Regions from separate parts of the Paenibacillus sanfengchensis genome, predicted to be linked through region 4. Evidence: riboswitches for the same ligand, from Rfam matches in the RefSeq annotation. Region 4 holds a riboswitch; each other region holds the start of a gene.
What was found. A riboswitch is a leader RNA that binds a small molecule or an ion and turns the genes downstream of it on or off. The one in region 4 is predicted to bind cyclic di-AMP.

Region 1 (4,019 bases), on a different contig from region 4:
CTTCCTTCAACTTATCCTTGAAGGAAGGCATCATGCCTCCGCCTTTCCCTTTGGTAATGATCCCAAACAACTGGTCAGCCGACAGCGCGGAACCTACTTTTTGCAGGTTCGGACCGGCTCCGCCTTTCAATTCATCACCATGACAGCTGATGCAGTTCGCCTTTATAACGGCCTCGGCTTGTTCCGCATTTAACGTGACTTCAGGCATCTGAGGCTTCTCTTCCTGAGCTACCTGTTCCCGGCCGGGCAATGTAAACATTAACACGGCTGCAAAGGCGCAAGCCACGACGAGTAATCCGCTCATGATCCACTTCTGCATTCCGATCGTCCCTCCTATGTAAGTTACCCCTTCCATTATAGCGGAACAGGCTCATTGATCATAGCGTTTGTGACAAAAAAAGTAACGAATTACTCCGGTTTTTTAAATATTTCCCCAAATGACGTGCCGTTTATCACAGACAACCTCGCAATATAGATTAAGGTGAGACTGGGGCACCTTTGTAAACCATACAGTAGTAAGGTTTGGAAATACCGCCCGGGGTCATTTTTTCGTACAAATCGGTAATGACGAAGCCGGCTTTTTGATAAGCGCGAATCGCCCGGGTGTTCCAGGTCAATACCTCCAGGTCGATGACATTCTGCGGTTTCCGCCGCCGGGCTTCCTCCACGATCGTCAGCACAAAGGTTTTACCCAGTCCCTGGCCGCATAAATCGGGCCGCATCCCGATGCCGAGCCGTGTCACCCCTTCCATCGGAAAGTACTGGGCAAATCCGGCGAGCTCATCATCAGGGGTCATTAATGAGACATATTGTTGCGCTCTTAAGGCCGGGTTCCCAAACTCCACGTCGAGCGCTTTCATTTGTTCCCAGGGGAGCCAGCTATAGATATCGTATGGGGAATCGTATTTCCAGGTACAGATAGCCGCGCCGTGGCTCTCCTCCATGGGAACGATCCGGAATGTAGTGACTGGTTTTTCCATGTTTGCGCCTCCTTTAAACAATGGGAATGGATATTATATCGCGGGGCTGTCTTTTCATCGATTAGAAAATTCCGTTTACCCTCACTCTAACGGGAAATGGGTTGCTTGTAAAGATAGGAAGACGTAGGTGTTTCGTCCTCGGTCAGAGGGGTAATGTGGAGTATGGGAAGATTTGGACAGTGGAGTCCGGGAGAGGAAACGGCGATCGTGAAAAAATAAATTTTGGCGGAAAGGCCATATTTGGAAACCTTTTTGAACGGACTTTCGTTATATGGTATATAGCGAAAAAAACGCAGTGGTTCCGGCAAGAACCACTGCGGTATTAACTAAGTTGAGGTGAGCGCCTCAATTTGGCGTAGGGGTCATGATTCTGCGGCATATGTGGAATAACCGGTTTTGCTGAGAATTCTTTTGGCCCCGACATATTTTGATTTATAGTAACTGCTGTTTAATTTATCCGTACGAATTCCTTTGGATGAAGAGGCGTGCGCAAATTTCCCCTCACCGATGTAAATGCCGACATGGGATACTTTATTCTTGCCCAAGGTATTGAAGAATACGAGATCCCCCGGCTTTAACTGGCTTTTGGCGACAGGCGTGCCTTGTTTGTACTGGGCTGAAGAGACCCGGGCGAGCTTGACCCCCATCTGCTTGAACACATATCTCGTAAATCCGGAGCAATCAAATCCGCTTGTGGAGACACCCCCGTATTTATAAGGCGTTCCGTAAACAGAGTTAACCACGCTGTTCAAGGTCGTGTCTTCGGCCGATACGCTCCCTGTCCCCAAGGTGAACAGAATCGCCAAACTTGTCGCTGCTGCTGCAAATGTCTTTCTCATGATGTAAAGTTCTCCTTCCAATGCCTGCGAGGTTAGCTTGAGGATTCGGTTGAAGGTTCCCTATGATTCCTATGTATCGGTAATCAATTCACCCAAAATGGTTCCCCCGTTTCCCGGGTGCCGGGAATTCGGCTAGTCTAGTTGAATGCACCCAAAGTTGTGACGTGGCGAACAATGTTTACAAAGTTGTTACTATTTACTTTGGTTATTGTACCAAGCCTAACTTGCTTTGGCAAGCTATTCTAGGGTTGCCGGATATTTTAATTCTATTGTCCTGTTTATGCCGGGGAGAGACGGGTAATTTCTCCTAAACGGGATTTCCCAAACAGCCATGAAAAAACCCGCAGTCTACGACTCGAAAGAATCGCTGCGGGCCTTTGCCGGAATTATTCTACATCGTCATGCTCTTGGGAGTCGGTGGTGACTTCTTCGTACTTATCGGTACTCAGAATCCGTTTCGCTCCGACATAACGCTGTACATAATACTTCTCACTCAGTTTGCTGATGACTACGCCCTTGGAAGAAGATGCGTGGGCAAACTTGCCATCACCAACATAAACGCCGACATGAGAAACGCCTTTACCGGAAGTGTTGAAGAACACGAGATCGCCGGCAATCAGCTCTTCCTTCTCTACGGCCGTTCCCATCTTGTATTGGGCACCGGATTGATGGGGCAGTTTAATACCGATCTTCGAAAAGACGTACATGGTAAATCCGGAACAATCGAAGCCGGACGTTGTAGTGCCGCCGGAAGAGTACTCCGTTCCCAAGGCCGTATCGATGACGCCGTCCAACGTGGAATCGGCGAAAGCGCTCCCAGTGCCAACGGAGAAAAGAATGGCCAGACTTACTGCTGCTGCGGTCAACTGTTTCTTCAAGAAAATGCTCCTTCCAATGCCTACGAGGTTAGCTTAAGGATTCGGTTGAAGGTCCCCTATGATCCCTCTCTTGCGAGATCAATTCACCCAAAGTGGTTCCCCCGTTCCCCGCCAAGGGAATTCGGCTGTAGTTTACATCCGATTTACTTACATATTCGACACCCGACATGATTCTCCTGCCAAGGTGACAAAAATAATTACAAAATCGTTACTGAATTGTGCTGTTGCTATTGTAACAAAGGCAAGTATATTTTGGCAACGGCTATTTAGCAAGATTCAGAGGCGAAAACACAGGGAAAAGCCCCCGCTTTTCCGCGGAGGCCTTGTGGTGCAAGGGATAGACAAAGATGAAAAAAATTTAACCTTTATGTAACTTGGTCTGCCAGAGTTCATATTGAGAGGATATACTCCAAATTTGAAATAGGCTGCGGATAAAAGGATAGGTTTGCTGTAAAACCATGGCGGCCAACCCGGTCCAGATCCAAGAGAAGGCCCCGCAGATGAGAAATAAGACGGCTCCGGCCGTGCCGAGGATGAGGGAGATGGCGATGCCGGGCAGCAGGTGTCTGAGGCTGATTAGAAGGGAGTTCCAAACTCCCGTCTTGAACAGATAGCCAAATTGGGAGAACAATAGGAGCTGGCGAATGAGCCAGCCGTAGGCCGCCCACCCCAAAAGCAGCCCGATGATCGCCAGCAGGGGGCCCAGACGGCCGCCCCCCGGGATGAGCCAAGGCCAGAGGGCCGCTAACTTCGGGATGATCCATAACCCCGGCAGGGCGAGCAGAATCAGCTCCAGCAGGAAAAAGAGAGTGACCGGCTTCCAGAATTCCTTCATGCCGCGGAAGAGCGGAAGCCCGGCCCCTTGCTCCTCCGGAGGTTTCATGCCGTAAAGAATACCGGCTTGAAACAACGGGGTCATCAGCAGACGCAGGGCAATCAGGCCGAACAGCATCCACAAATACTGGTGGATCGCCGGGCTCCGTCCGAGCTCGATTTGTCCCTCGATCAAGTAAAGAACCTGGCTCAACTCATTCGGTGGGGGATCGGGATACCGCGACAGCAAGGCGATCACGGCCGAGTGAATTAGCCGGTAGAAGAACAACCCCCAAAGCAGCTGGTACAGAAACAGGATGATCACAGAGGGAAATTGGCTTCGAACAAGCCCCCATCCATTCCGTACGTAGGTCATTATTTTCCCTCCTAAAAGTTTTGTGAGCGTTACATCTTAGAGATAGCTGCGTACAAAACTTACTTCGAAAGCATAGGCCTGGTTTTGTGAGCGTTACATCTTAGAGATAGCTGCGTACAAAACTTACTTCGAA
Region 2 (4,019 bases), on a different contig from region 4:
CAGAACCATCATTGCCGAGAAAATAACCCAGCCCTGCTTGCGGCTCTTCGCAAATCTGCCGTACATGAAAGGCAGCGCCGCGGACAAGCACCACATCGACAGAATCTCGATTACATTGGTCAACGGGTTCGGATTCTCAAACGGGTGCGACGAGTTGGCGCCGAAAAAGCCGCCGCCGTTGGTGCCCAGATGTTTGATCGACTCCAGTGAAGCGACAGGCCCGATCGCAATTTGCTGCGCAGCTCCTTCCAGTGTCGTTACCGCCAGTGTCGGATGGAGCGTCTGCGGAACCTGCAGCGCGACCAGCACCAAAGTGACGATCAATGCCAACGGGAAGAAAACCCGCGTATGCGCCTTGACGAAATCCTCAAAGAAGTTGCCCAGCGTCTTGCCTTTGCTCGTAATGCCCCGGACAAACGCGACCGCGACCGAAAGGCCCGTAGCCGCCGACGTGAACATCATCATCATGATGACGGCCATTTGCGAGAAATATGTCAGCCCCGTCTCGCCGCTGTAATGCTGCAGGTTTGTGTTCGTGATAAAGCTGATAACCGTGTTTAGCACCAGCGTAGGTTCCATATTCCCGATATCGTTCGGATTAAGCGGCAAGCCGCTCTGTATCCGCAACAGTAAATAACTTACCGCGACGAGCACAAAGTTGGTCGCGACGAAGCTGATCGCGTAGCGTTTCCAGCTCATGCCCGGGCGGCGCTTCAGCCCGATGACCGCATAAATGGGCTTCTCGGCCCATCCGAATATTTTATCCGTGCGATTGGGTTCGTTAGAAAAAACATAAAACAAATAATTTCCAAGCGGTTTGGCAATCAGCAGCAAAATGCCGATCACAATTCCGATTTGCAATATATCCATTTGACCGTTCCTCCCTGGTATTGCCGCTATAAAAAAGATAAAGATTAAACACTCGTTAAAACTTTTCCGGATGAAGTAAGGCATAGATCAAATAGATCAGCAATACGAGCGTAAACATCAACACGATCGTCATTCGTGTTCGCCTCCCGAGTCCGCTACCGTTTTCCCGCACCAAACGACAAATCCGATCACAAGCGCGAAGGCTGCGGCTAACGTTAGTCCCATCCAAATATCCAGCATTACGACACTCCTCCAAATAATTAATCAGTCAGATCGCTGAGTAGAAACCCGACTTCCCCGTTTTTTGTGTATATCACATAGGAAGCACCGAGTTTTTTATAAATCGCCTCGGGATGCCACATGGTCGTCACAACAGTTATCGCCTTGCTGGAAAACCGGGCAACAAACTGTAAATACTGGCAGCTCAGCGGTAGACTGGACTCAAAAATGAAAACTCGCCCGATCGGAAATACAGGTATCTCACCCACCTTATTACGGGTAGTACTTACACGCAAAATCTCATTCACTCCGATTTCCCTCAGCAGCTTTTCTTCCCTTTTGTTATTGGTTAAGGCTGCTACCGGAATTTTTTGGTACATAAGCAACCGAATGAAGTTTCTCCCCGCTTTATTCGAAGCGGCCACTAAAATACGGCTTTTCTCCATGCGCTCCTCCTCCGAATCAAGGAAAAAGGCAACAAAAAGAAGCCTTGGAAAAGAGGAACCTTTTCCGCGGCTTCTCGCTCATGACGCTTTCGTCCTGATCGGCCCGCGACAAAATGTTGCCTCTCCATACGCTTACGAGGTTAGCTGTCGGATTCGGGCGTGAGAGTCGCCCTACACCAGGCATTTGAGAGTGCCGAGTGATTCACCCCATGAAACCGAGCGCGGTTTCGTTGGTTCCCCCGTTCCTTGAGTCTTCCAAGGATTCAGCGTTTTAAAAGATTATTGTAAGTCACAGTTTTCCGAGACTGTGGCAGAAAAAACTATGAATAACCGATTGATTCATCCTCTCCCTCAATAGCACACGATCCTTTATCTACGGGTTAGCTGACATTTACAGGCGGTGAGAGACGCCCGTCTTCGCTGATCGAGTCGTGAACGAACGATTTCGTTCCCGGTTCCGATCGGCTTGCTCCCACACAAGCTTCGGTCCGTTGACTCCCCGTTTTGGATCGGCAGCTCCATTAGAATCGAATAGCAATTCAATTCATGGACCGTATCTTACTCCTTGACAAAATGATTGTAAAACGCTGTAGCATGAGTATCCACTGAAATAAGGAGTTCTAGGATAAAGGCAGCGTTATCAAAATGGAAACTCTTTTTTTTCCTCGCAAATACTCATGTTTACAAGGCTTTTCATCATTTTTACGGTTTTTTTACACCCGTGGGCGGTTTATTTACCCCTTTTTTATACGGACCTGAATTATAGTTAGAACCGTGAATTCTTCGACTTGTATGAACGCTGAATTCCCGTTATGGCGGGAAGCGGGGGAACCATCGGACCGCAAATTCGGTCCAACTTGGGGTGAATCCGAAGTGAGACGTTATCGGTCTCGTAAGGTAGGGCGACTCTCACCGCCCGAATCCGACAGCTAACCTCGTAAGCGCAGCAGAGAGAACCTTGATTTCCGTGCTTTTGCGTCGGGGCATTTTGCCCGTCCGCACAAACCGCTGCAGGGGTTTATTCTCTGTCGGCGGTTTTTTTGTTGTAAGCATGCGGACAAACGAGCTTTTAAACATTTTAACCCTATGGGAGGATGAGGATCGACATGAGGACTTATTATTGGGGATCGCATCGGAATCTTCTGGACCCGGTTAGCTTGCGTTACCTGTATTTTGGAGCGTTCTGGTATGAAGAACACGGGCAAAGATTTATCGTAGGTTATGGTTTCGGCGACAACAAGATCGGGATATTCCGCCAGTTCGGCGCACCGGCACCCTGTCAAGAATGCACGGATATAGAGGTTTTGCACGAGATCTACCGGGAATTCAGGAAACAACAGCAGGAACAAGATTGGTCGGCGCGCTTGCGCCTTCCGCTTCTGGCAGCTTTTCGAAAACCTTGGCTCCGGATACCTCCGGGCTGGTATGTGCTGAAATTGCAAGCGTCGTTTCCCGCTCATTTAACCTTTGTTCACAAAACAAAATACGCCGTATGGCTGGAGCATTCTGCCGTTTGCGAAAACGAAACGGAAATCCGAAGCTATATTCACAAGGCTGAGAACATGCATCATGTCGATTTTAATTGGTTGAACGGTTGAGGAGGGTTACGGAGATGAATAACAATAGACTAACGCGAATTGAACTGTTCGCCTTTAGTGGACCTCCATCTTTTGTTATTGCCGCCCGGGGCTCCCAAGAATGCTGGTATTGCATCCTGAAACTTTCCTGCGGAGACTGCAGCGGTTTCGGCGCTTGTCCTGTCTCTACGGACGGCAAAGGGTTCGACTTGATTAAATGGGGGGATTTTTTGCGGTCCATCCGAAACCAATCGGTAGAAGAAGCCTTGGAAATTGTTCGTTCCAAAGGCTCGGAATGGCTCCCGGGACAACTGGCATTGGTCCGATCCGCCTTGCTGGACACCGCTCTGTCCAGGCAGTCCCGCCTCAAAGCAGCGGCCGGAGCCGAATATAAGAGAAGCCTCTTCAGCAACCGCCCGTGGAACGCAGCACAGTTGATTCATGAATCTATAGCGTATTTTTCGATATTATAAGAAAAACCCAGAATCGCTTTCGCTCCAACCATCATATATGACTCCGATGCTCTCATCAGTAGACAAAAAGATACCCACAGTCCCGGCACTTTTTTTCTAAGTGTCCAGACTATGAGTATCCTCCATTTCCGTCGTTCTTATTTAAACACTTCCACGCCATTCAGAATGAGTCTGTGTGTAATCGTCGCATTTAACGAGTCCGATACGGAACAATATTTCGAAGTCCCGAGTTCAATGGCCTTCCAAATCCGGTAATCGGGAATATCGCCGTCTACCTTAAAGATCAGCTCGATCGAGGCAAATCCTTTGGGGGGCTCTTCCTTGCGGACTCCGTTCGTTACAATCTCAATCTTTTCAATAGAAGACAGGAAGTTCTCCAGAATCATCGTTACATCAATGCCAATACACCCCGCCAAGCTTGCCAATAATACCTC
Region 3 (4,019 bases), on a different contig from region 4:
CAGTCCGACGACGAGGACGGAGATAAGCACCCCCGGGATACTGAGCAAAGTTAGGGTCATCCAGACCTTCCGCAGCCCGCCCAGATTTAAATTCCGACCGCCGTCAAACAAAATCAGCGCCGAGCCGACCGTCAGAATCAACTGGTTGATCAGCGAACCGCCGGACTCGTGAATCAACTTGAAGCCGGGCCCCATTAACATGCCTACCGCGATAAAAACGGCGACGTCAGGCAGCTTGAACAGGGAAGCGAGCTTGCCCGATACCACTCCGATGCTCATCACCAATAAAATTAAAATAAGAAAATGCCGGATCGCTTCCGCCGCTGCCGATTCCATGCCAGGTCACACTCCAAATTTTTTTACGCTATATTAGGTTGAACTATAAAATTGGCGTTGGGCAAGGGTGTGAACTGGTTTCGCGATATGTTGCTAACATCCACAATTGTAGATATAAAGTGCCACCGTCGGAGTCTACAACATTACCGGGAAAATCTCCCGTTAATGTATCGCTCTTGGCTCTTGGATCGAATTTAGCTAGAAAAGCTCCATCTATTTCGCAGCCCTTTTGCCGATATACACAATTTCAGACGGATTAGCGGGAGGTTTTCTAGCTAAATCACCTCTGACGCCGCATACGCACCAAATTAACGGGAAGAATTCCCGTTAATCTGAACCAAACCATCAGTTGCAGGCCAAGCGTGTAAAAGGAGCCCTTTACACGGAATCAATCGTTCAACTTATATAGCCTTATTTTCTTAAATAAAGGGGAGATTAATCATTTATGATAGCTTCGAATTCCTCGATGTTCTTGTTGGCGCCGATAATCACCATAATATCGCCGGCGACCAAATGATCCATTGCCGTCGGGGCGATGATAATGCCATTCTCCCGATGGATCGCCACGATGCTGCAGCCGAAGCGGGCGCGCGGGTTCAAATCGCCCACATTTTTACCGTTCAGACACGTTGGCACCTTCAACTCCACGATGCTGAATTCTTTGGACAACTCGAGATAATCGAGCAAATTGGGGGTCACAAGCTGATGGGCCACGCGAATCCCCATGTCCCGCTCCGGAAAAATCACCCGGTCAACCCCCAGTTTCTCCAATGCGCGGCCGTGTAGAACCGAAATCGCTTTGGCCACTACCGTCTTGATGCCCAGATCCTTCAGAAGAATCGCGCTCAAAATGCTCATCTGAATGTCGTTACCGATGGCGACAATTCCGCAATCGAAGTTCCGTACGCCGAGGGACTTAAGCACCTCCTCATCGGTCGCGTCTGCTACCACGGCATGCGTGAGCAAATGGCTCCACTCTTCAACGACGTCCTCGTTGCGGTCCACGCCCAATACTTCGTAACCGAGTTCCATCAGCTCCAGTGCCAGACTGGAACCGAAGCGCCCCAATCCGATCACGACAAACTGCTGTGTCTTCATCTTGTCCTTTTCCCCTTATCCGATAATCATTTTGCCCTCAGGATGCCTGTATAATTCTTTACCCTGCTGTGGTCCCAGCGCATAAGCCAGGGTGAGCGGCCCGAGCCGCCCGGCGAACATGGTAAAGCTGATAATGATTTTCCCCATGACGGTCAGTTTGCCGGTCAGTCCCATCGTCAAGCCGACCGTTCCGAACGCGGAAGTCGCTTCAAACAGGATGCTCAGAAAGCTGGCGTCCTCCGTCGTGGACAGCACCATCGCCACAGCGACGACGAGAAAAAGCGCCAGCATAGTGATCGTAACCGCCTTGAAAATACGCTCTTGGGCCAGCCGGTACCGGAACAGCACGAGATCCGACCGCCCCCGGATCATGGAAATCACGGCACCCACAAGAATCGTGAATGTCGTCGTCTTGATGCCGCCCCCCGTCGAGCTGGGCGAGGCGCCGATAAACATCAGAATAATGATAAAAAACTGGGTGGCCTGCCGCAGCGCCCCGATATCCAGCGTATTGGCTCCCGCCGTTCTCGGCGTCACCGACTGGAAGAAGGAAGCCAAAAACTTCCCGTCCCATCCCAGCGGCTCAAGCGTCTTGGGGTTGGTAAATTCAAAAATGAATATCACCAGAGCCCCCACCAAAATCAAAGCGGTGGTCATCGAAAGCACCACTTTGGTATGCAGCGAGAACTTGCGGCGCTTCCGGAACTCGATCAAATCCGATACAACGATAAACCCGATTCCCCCCGACACGATAAGAAACATCGCGACGAAGTTGACGACCGGGTCGCTAACATATTGGGTCAGGCTCCGGTATTCCCCGAACAGATCAAATCCGGCATTGTTGAACATGGAGACGCCGTGAAAAATCCCGTAATAAATCGCCCGGCCGAGCGGCATATCGAAGGACCAGCGAATCGCAAACACAAGAGCAGCGCCGGACTCAATGATCAGCGAGTAAAGCAGGACTTTGCGAATCAGCCGGACGATGCCCTCCATCGTATTCTGGTTCATCGCCTCCTGAAGCAACAGACGGTCCTTTAGCGAGATTTTCCGCTTCAACACGAGAGAGAACAGCGTGGCCATCGTCATAAACCCCAGGCCCCCGACCTGAATCAGCAACATAATGACTACCTGTCCGAACGTGGAAAAATAAGTGCCCGTATCCACCACCACAAGTCCGGTTACACAAGTTGCCGAGGTCGCGGTAAACAGCGCATCGATCCAGGGAAGCGATTCTCCGGTTGTACTGGAAACCGGAAGCATCAGCAGAAAAGACCCGAGCAGGATAATGGCCGCGAATCCCAGCACCAGAACCTGCGGCGGGGAGAATTTAAACCATTTGGAAAGCAAGGCGGTTCACCTCATTTTGTATATTGGACAAAAAAGTACAAAAGAAAAAAAAAGCACTGGAAATCCAATGCCTTTTGATTGGTCCCTGCAGCAAAGGCCTACGAGGTTAGCTGACGGATTCGGGCTTGCTAGGTCTGCCCTATTCGCCGTCGCAACAAGCGAGAATGCTTGCCGGAAGCGAAATTCACCCCTAAAGATCGGTTCCCCCGTTTTCAAAAGAAATTCGGCCAATTTATGAAGTTTCATTATTTTCATTGCATTTTCGTCAAAAGGATTATAAGCCTTATTCGGCCGCACTACAAAGTGATATTTCGATGAAATTATGCGATAAACGCCGAAAAGGGAGGAAACAAGCTTTATGGTATCCCTTTATCTAAGCCATGCTTTGCTTTCCCAACGTTATTGCGCATTTTCACATTTTCTCCTCCATCTGTGGCGAAGCGCCGCCCCCTGTGTTATCTTTTACTGTGACATCGATTTGTCAAAATCATACGGATTCCAAAAAATCAAAAAGGAGTTTTGACATGTATTCCGACCTAAAACCGCGGCGCCGGATGAAGAACGGAACCTTGTGGGGGCTTGCCGCCCTGGGATTGATTTTGTTTGTTCTTCTCCAAATCTACCCTTCAACGGCCTCCGAAACCCTGCAGCTGGAACAATCGGCGCAGGTGCTCACCAAGGACCAGGCCAAAGCGGCCGCCCTTAAGTTTGCGCAGGACGAACTCGGGGTTTCTCCCGGAGAAGAAGTCATCGTCACTTATCAGACCCGGGCCGACGTTTACGGTTATTTGACCAAAGAGAAGTTAATGAAGGATTACCTGGAGAAATATGACAAGCAGTTTCCTTATGATGTGTTCCGCGTTTATTTCGGCCTGTCCGACGAAGGGTGGGACGGGGTTACTATCGACATACATATGACGACGGGAAAGGCGGTCGGATTTAAAAAGATTCCGAAAACCGACTTCCTCGCCCCGCCAAATGAGCTGGAAAGCAGCGAGGGACTCTTGCTTGGCCTGGACGAAAAAGTCGAGCTGGCCCAGCCCTATCTGAAGGCGCTCGGGTACGGCGAGCAAGGCGCTCCTGCGGTAGACGAAACCGCCTCCGGGCTCCGGTTAACATTTAACGATTACAAAATCGGCGACGCCCGGGCCCAAATGGATATCAGCTTTAAAGATCGGCAAGTTGCGGAAATCACCAGCTATTTTGAGGTACCGCAAAACCATACCAACTATGTG
Region 4 (4,019 bases):
AACAAATTTAAATTTTCAAGCACCGAAAATTTGTTGTAAAAGTTCGGGAATTCAAAGGCAACCCCTATTCGCTCGTAGTACTCGGGGCCGATATCGCGAATTTCATGGCCCATTACTTTTGCACTTCCCTGATATCCCTTCAGCAAGCCAATAAGCAGCTTTTGTGTCGTACTTTTACCGGCGCCCGACGGGCCCAAGAAACCAAAAATCTCCCCGCTTGGAATGACAAAGTCAAGACCGCGTAGCGTTCGCTCCTTCCCGTTTGGATACGTAAACTGAAGTCCGCTTACTTCGATCATGACTTTCCGTCTCCTTTCGGCTGCTTAGACACGGCGAGCATGCCGGCCGACAATAAATCGACCAACAGTTCGATCGTTGCCGTAAATTGCGCCTCTCCAATCTCATTCTTGTGCAGTGCCAGAAGCGCCAAGGCTCGGACCATGCCTACGATGGACTCCGGTGCAGTCTCAGGTAAAATGCCGGCTTTCTTCCATGCCTGGATCACAGGTAGAAGTGCATCCTGATCCTGGGTAAAGTTTCGTTCGAGCATGTGCTGGGGCAGTTTCCTGAGTAATAGGTCCATTTCTCCCCGATCCATCATTTGTCTGAGCAACGGGCTTTCATCCATCAATCTTAAGGAATATAACAGAAAGCGCTGAATACTTGCCCTGGTGCATACATCATTAGGAGGGAACAATTCCAGAACGGCCTTGCGGATACGCTGCTCCTCCTCCTGAAGCAGTTCATAATATAGTTCCTCTTTCGATCCGAAAAACATGTAGAACGAACCTTGAGCGATACCCGCGGCCCTCGTTAATTCTTCAACGCTCGTTTTTCGGAGCCCTGCTTTCTCAAATAGATGGCGTGCCTCCGTCAACAGCTTTTGCCGGATCCATTCGCGTTCCTGATCGGTAAATTTTTTGGGCATCTAAAATCGCACATCCTCTACATTACATTCGTCATTGTGTATCTGTGAATATTTTTATTTTATATTCATAAAATAACGCTTCTAGTCCAAAATGTCAATGGATTGGACCTCCTGCATCTTTTGGGTACAATATTATGGAGATTCTATTTTTGAAGAGGGGTGCCGCTATGCATCACTTTAACGAGGTTTTCGTTCAACTCTTGATTTTACTGGCCATTTCGATGGGGGTAATCGCATTCGCCAAAAAAATGAATCAACCTTACTCCATAGCGTTAGTTATAGTAGGCTTACTTCTCGGTTTGATACATATACCAGTCCTGGATCAAGCCGAATCGTTCATTACCCAATCTAATGTGTTTCAGGCGATTATCATCTCCCTGTTCCTTCCTATCCTGCTGGGCGACGCCACATTAAAACTCCCTTTCTCGCATCTGCGGGAACAGAGCAAACCGGTCATTGCCCTTGCGTTCGGAGGCACTCTGCTTTCCTTTCTCCTAATCGCCTTTGCCATGTATGGTTTGACGGGGCTGCCGATCGTTGTCGCCTTCACATTCGCGGCGCTCATGAGCGCTACGGATCCGATCAGCGTCATCTCCATCTTCAAGTCTTTGGGAGTACCCAAGAAAGTTGTCACCATTATTGAAGGAGAATCACTTTTTAATGACGGAATTGCCGTCGTATTATTCCAGATTTCCTCCATATATTTGCTCACCTATATGGAAATGGGCTGGGGAGGGGTTGGCAGCGGTGTCTTGCTTTTTCTGAAGTTCAGCCTAGGCGGTATCGCGGTTGGCGGCATTTTGGGATATCTTTTTTCCCAGCTCATTCGCTTTTACGATGATTATCCGTTGGAGATCGCCTTTTCCATGCTCCTCTTTTTTGGAAGTTTCTTTATTGCCGAGCATTTTCATGTGTCCGGCGTGATCGCCGTTGTCGTAGGCGGGCTGATCTTCGGCAGTTACGGGGCGCGCATTGGCATGTCCGAAACAACAAAGACGAATATCAACTCGTTTTGGGACGTGATTACGTTAGTGGCCAATTCACTGATTTTCCTCATGATCGGACTTGAAATCAAGCATATTGATTTTACGGACAAGTGGGCCTTAATCGGCGCGGCCATTCTTATTGTTCTAGTGGGCAGAACGTTGGCCGTTTATACAAGTCTCTACTCTCTGAAAACCTTCCCCTCTTCCTGGAAGTTAATTCTAAATTGGGGTGGATTAAAAGGCAGCTTGTCGATTGCCCTCGCACTGAGCCTGCCCCCGAGCTTCGAAGGACGCGACGAAATCCTGGTGCTGACCTTCAGTGTTGTGATGTTCTCACTACTTGCGCAAGGGCTGAGTATTAAGCCTTTGGTAAAAAGACTGGGGTTAGCTAAAGGACCGATAGAAACAGGCATGGATAAGAATTAAGAGCGACTTTAAATCGAACCTTCATATCTACTTTTAGAGCTATTTAACATAAGATTAATTACGATAATTTCATAAACTTATCGCTTAATCCCCTTAGGGGAGCGGGGGAACCACGGCCATTGGCCGTTTCAAGGGGTGAATTCTTTCTGGGAAAGGAAGAACGGGAACTCTCAATCCCGAATCCGACAGCTAACCTCGTCAGCGTCTTGGGAGAGAACATGTTTGTAACTTAGTCTAGTCCATGCTTCGAAAAACCGAGCCTGGTGGCAGAATGTCTCTGCCTCCGGGCTTTTCTAATGCTTGATAAAAATTTTTTATTTATCCCAACAGAACGGAGTGGATCCGGTGAACAAGCAACTGGAGAATGTGAGTGATAATCCACAGCATTCCGCTTTTTTAAAAGCAGAGTCCCTTATAAACAGGCTAAAAAAGAACACGACGCCTCCCCAACTCATTATGATCGTTTTTTTCATTTTAATTTGGATGGGCACGGCCTTGCTGACGCTTCCCCATTCTTCCTCCACTGGGAAATCCGTCGGACTCCTGAATGCTTTATTTACAGCCACCTCGGCGATATGTGTGAACGGCCTAATCGTGGTGGATACCGGTAGTGTCTATTCGCTTTTTGGGCAAATCGTCATTATGGTCTTGATTCAGATTGGCGGGCGGTGCGTTTTTTCTATAGTATCCCTTCCCTGGGTATTCGTCTATCTTACAAAAGAAAGCCAACCGGTATTTGGTATACCGGTTGGCTTTTGTTTAGCTTCTTAACTGGCTATTTACTGCTCATCTCCGGCAGCGATCTCCACGCTGCCGTTCTTATGCACTCGCAGGTTCCGGGAGGCCGATTCGATATCGGGCGCCGCCCAGCTCGCTGGATGGACATCGGACCAACTGGACTCGCCGATCGCCCGGCGATCCAGCAGCGGGCGATCGAACAGCCGGTTCAGTACAACGATGGCTTCCGCGCGTGACATCGTCTGGTTCGGACGGAATGAACCATCCTCGTATCCGAGCATGTATCCCGCCTCACGTACCGCGTTAATGGCGCCGGCCGCCCAATGGCCTTGGGTATCGGTAAACGCTTCACTTGTATTGGTAAGCTCAAGTCCTTGCAGTCTGGACGCAATGACCGCCATTTCCGCGCGGGTCACTCCAGCCTCCGGGCGGAACCGCCCGCTCAGATCGCCGGAAAGAATGCCCGCACCGGTCAGTTGGAGAACCGCTTTCGCGGCCCAATGCGACGCCGCCAGATCGGAGTACGGATTTACACCGGCGCCTTCGCTGAATTCTGTTTGAATGGCGATCAACCTGGCCATCTCGGCGCGCGTAACGGATTCGGCAGGGTGGAATTTCCCGTCCGGATAACCGGAGATATACCGTAAATAGGTTTTGTAGTCCGCTTCCGTAGAAATAATCGTGAATGTGCTGAATTTCCGGACGTCGATTTCAATGCCGATCGGATGCCCTGTTTCATCGTAAACCGGCTGTCCGAACTCGAGCTCTTTCTCTCCGTCGCTGTGTTCGATGAACACCGCCAAACCGTTTAAGAAGTTCTTGCGATCCTGGGCATCCTCAGGAAGATCAATGCCCGTCAACGGAAACATGACTTTCGTAGCCCGATTTGTGTAATTCGTTTCGATCGTCATCGGTTGACCGACGGCACGCGCGTTCCGGCC

Region 1: linked by a shared signal. The riboswitch ahead of V4U84_RS25485 (C40 family peptidase) and the one ahead of V4U84_RS16805 (potassium transporter TrkG) in region 4 are both predicted to bind cyclic di-AMP.
Region 2: linked by a shared signal. The riboswitch ahead of V4U84_RS15040 (hypothetical protein) and the one ahead of V4U84_RS16805 (potassium transporter TrkG) in region 4 are both predicted to bind cyclic di-AMP.
Region 3: linked by a shared signal. The riboswitch ahead of V4U84_RS23395 (TrkH family potassium uptake protein) and the one ahead of V4U84_RS16805 (potassium transporter TrkG) in region 4 are both predicted to bind cyclic di-AMP.

The regions. Positions count from the first base shown of each region.
Region 1 is NZ_JBAGJC010000022.1:46,865-50,883, reverse strand. It holds gene V4U84_RS25500 (c-type cytochrome) at 1-319, opposite strand, end outside; gene V4U84_RS25495 (GNAT family N-acetyltransferase) at 477-980, opposite strand; gene V4U84_RS25490 (C40 family peptidase) at 1,343-1,819, opposite strand; cyclic di-AMP (ydaO/yuaA leader) riboswitch at 1,826-1,963, opposite strand; gene V4U84_RS25485 (C40 family peptidase) at 2,206-2,697, opposite strand; cyclic di-AMP (ydaO/yuaA leader) riboswitch at 2,700-2,834, opposite strand; gene V4U84_RS25480 (hypothetical protein) at 3,056-3,886, opposite strand.
Region 2 is NZ_JBAGJC010000006.1:143,906-147,924, forward strand. It holds gene kdpA (potassium-transporting ATPase subunit KdpA) at 1-870, opposite strand, end outside; gene kdpF (K(+)-transporting ATPase subunit F) at 926-1,003, opposite strand; gene V4U84_RS15035 (hypothetical protein) at 1,131-1,535, opposite strand; cyclic di-AMP (ydaO/yuaA leader) riboswitch at 1,651-1,814, opposite strand; cyclic di-AMP (ydaO/yuaA leader) riboswitch at 2,323-2,494, shown strand; gene V4U84_RS15040 (hypothetical protein) at 2,642-3,133, shown strand; gene V4U84_RS15045 (hypothetical protein) at 3,148-3,585, shown strand; gene V4U84_RS15050 (OsmC family protein) at 3,723-4,019, opposite strand, start outside.
Region 3 is NZ_JBAGJC010000017.1:6,375-10,393, reverse strand. It holds gene V4U84_RS23405 (cation:proton antiporter) at 1-336, opposite strand, end outside; gene V4U84_RS23400 (potassium channel family protein) at 772-1,434, opposite strand; gene V4U84_RS23395 (TrkH family potassium uptake protein) at 1,450-2,784, opposite strand; cyclic di-AMP (ydaO/yuaA leader) riboswitch at 2,864-3,023, opposite strand; gene V4U84_RS23390 (CPBP family intramembrane glutamic endopeptidase) at 3,309-4,019, shown strand, end outside.
Region 4 is NZ_JBAGJC010000007.1:202,796-206,814, forward strand. It holds gene V4U84_RS16790 (ABC transporter ATP-binding protein) at 1-299, opposite strand, end outside; gene V4U84_RS16795 (TetR/AcrR family transcriptional regulator) at 296-928, opposite strand; gene V4U84_RS16800 (cation:proton antiporter) at 1,096-2,340, shown strand; cyclic di-AMP (ydaO/yuaA leader) riboswitch at 2,412-2,560, shown strand; gene V4U84_RS16805 (potassium transporter TrkG) at 2,686-3,111, shown strand; gene V4U84_RS16810 (tandem-95 repeat protein) at 3,120-4,019, opposite strand, start outside.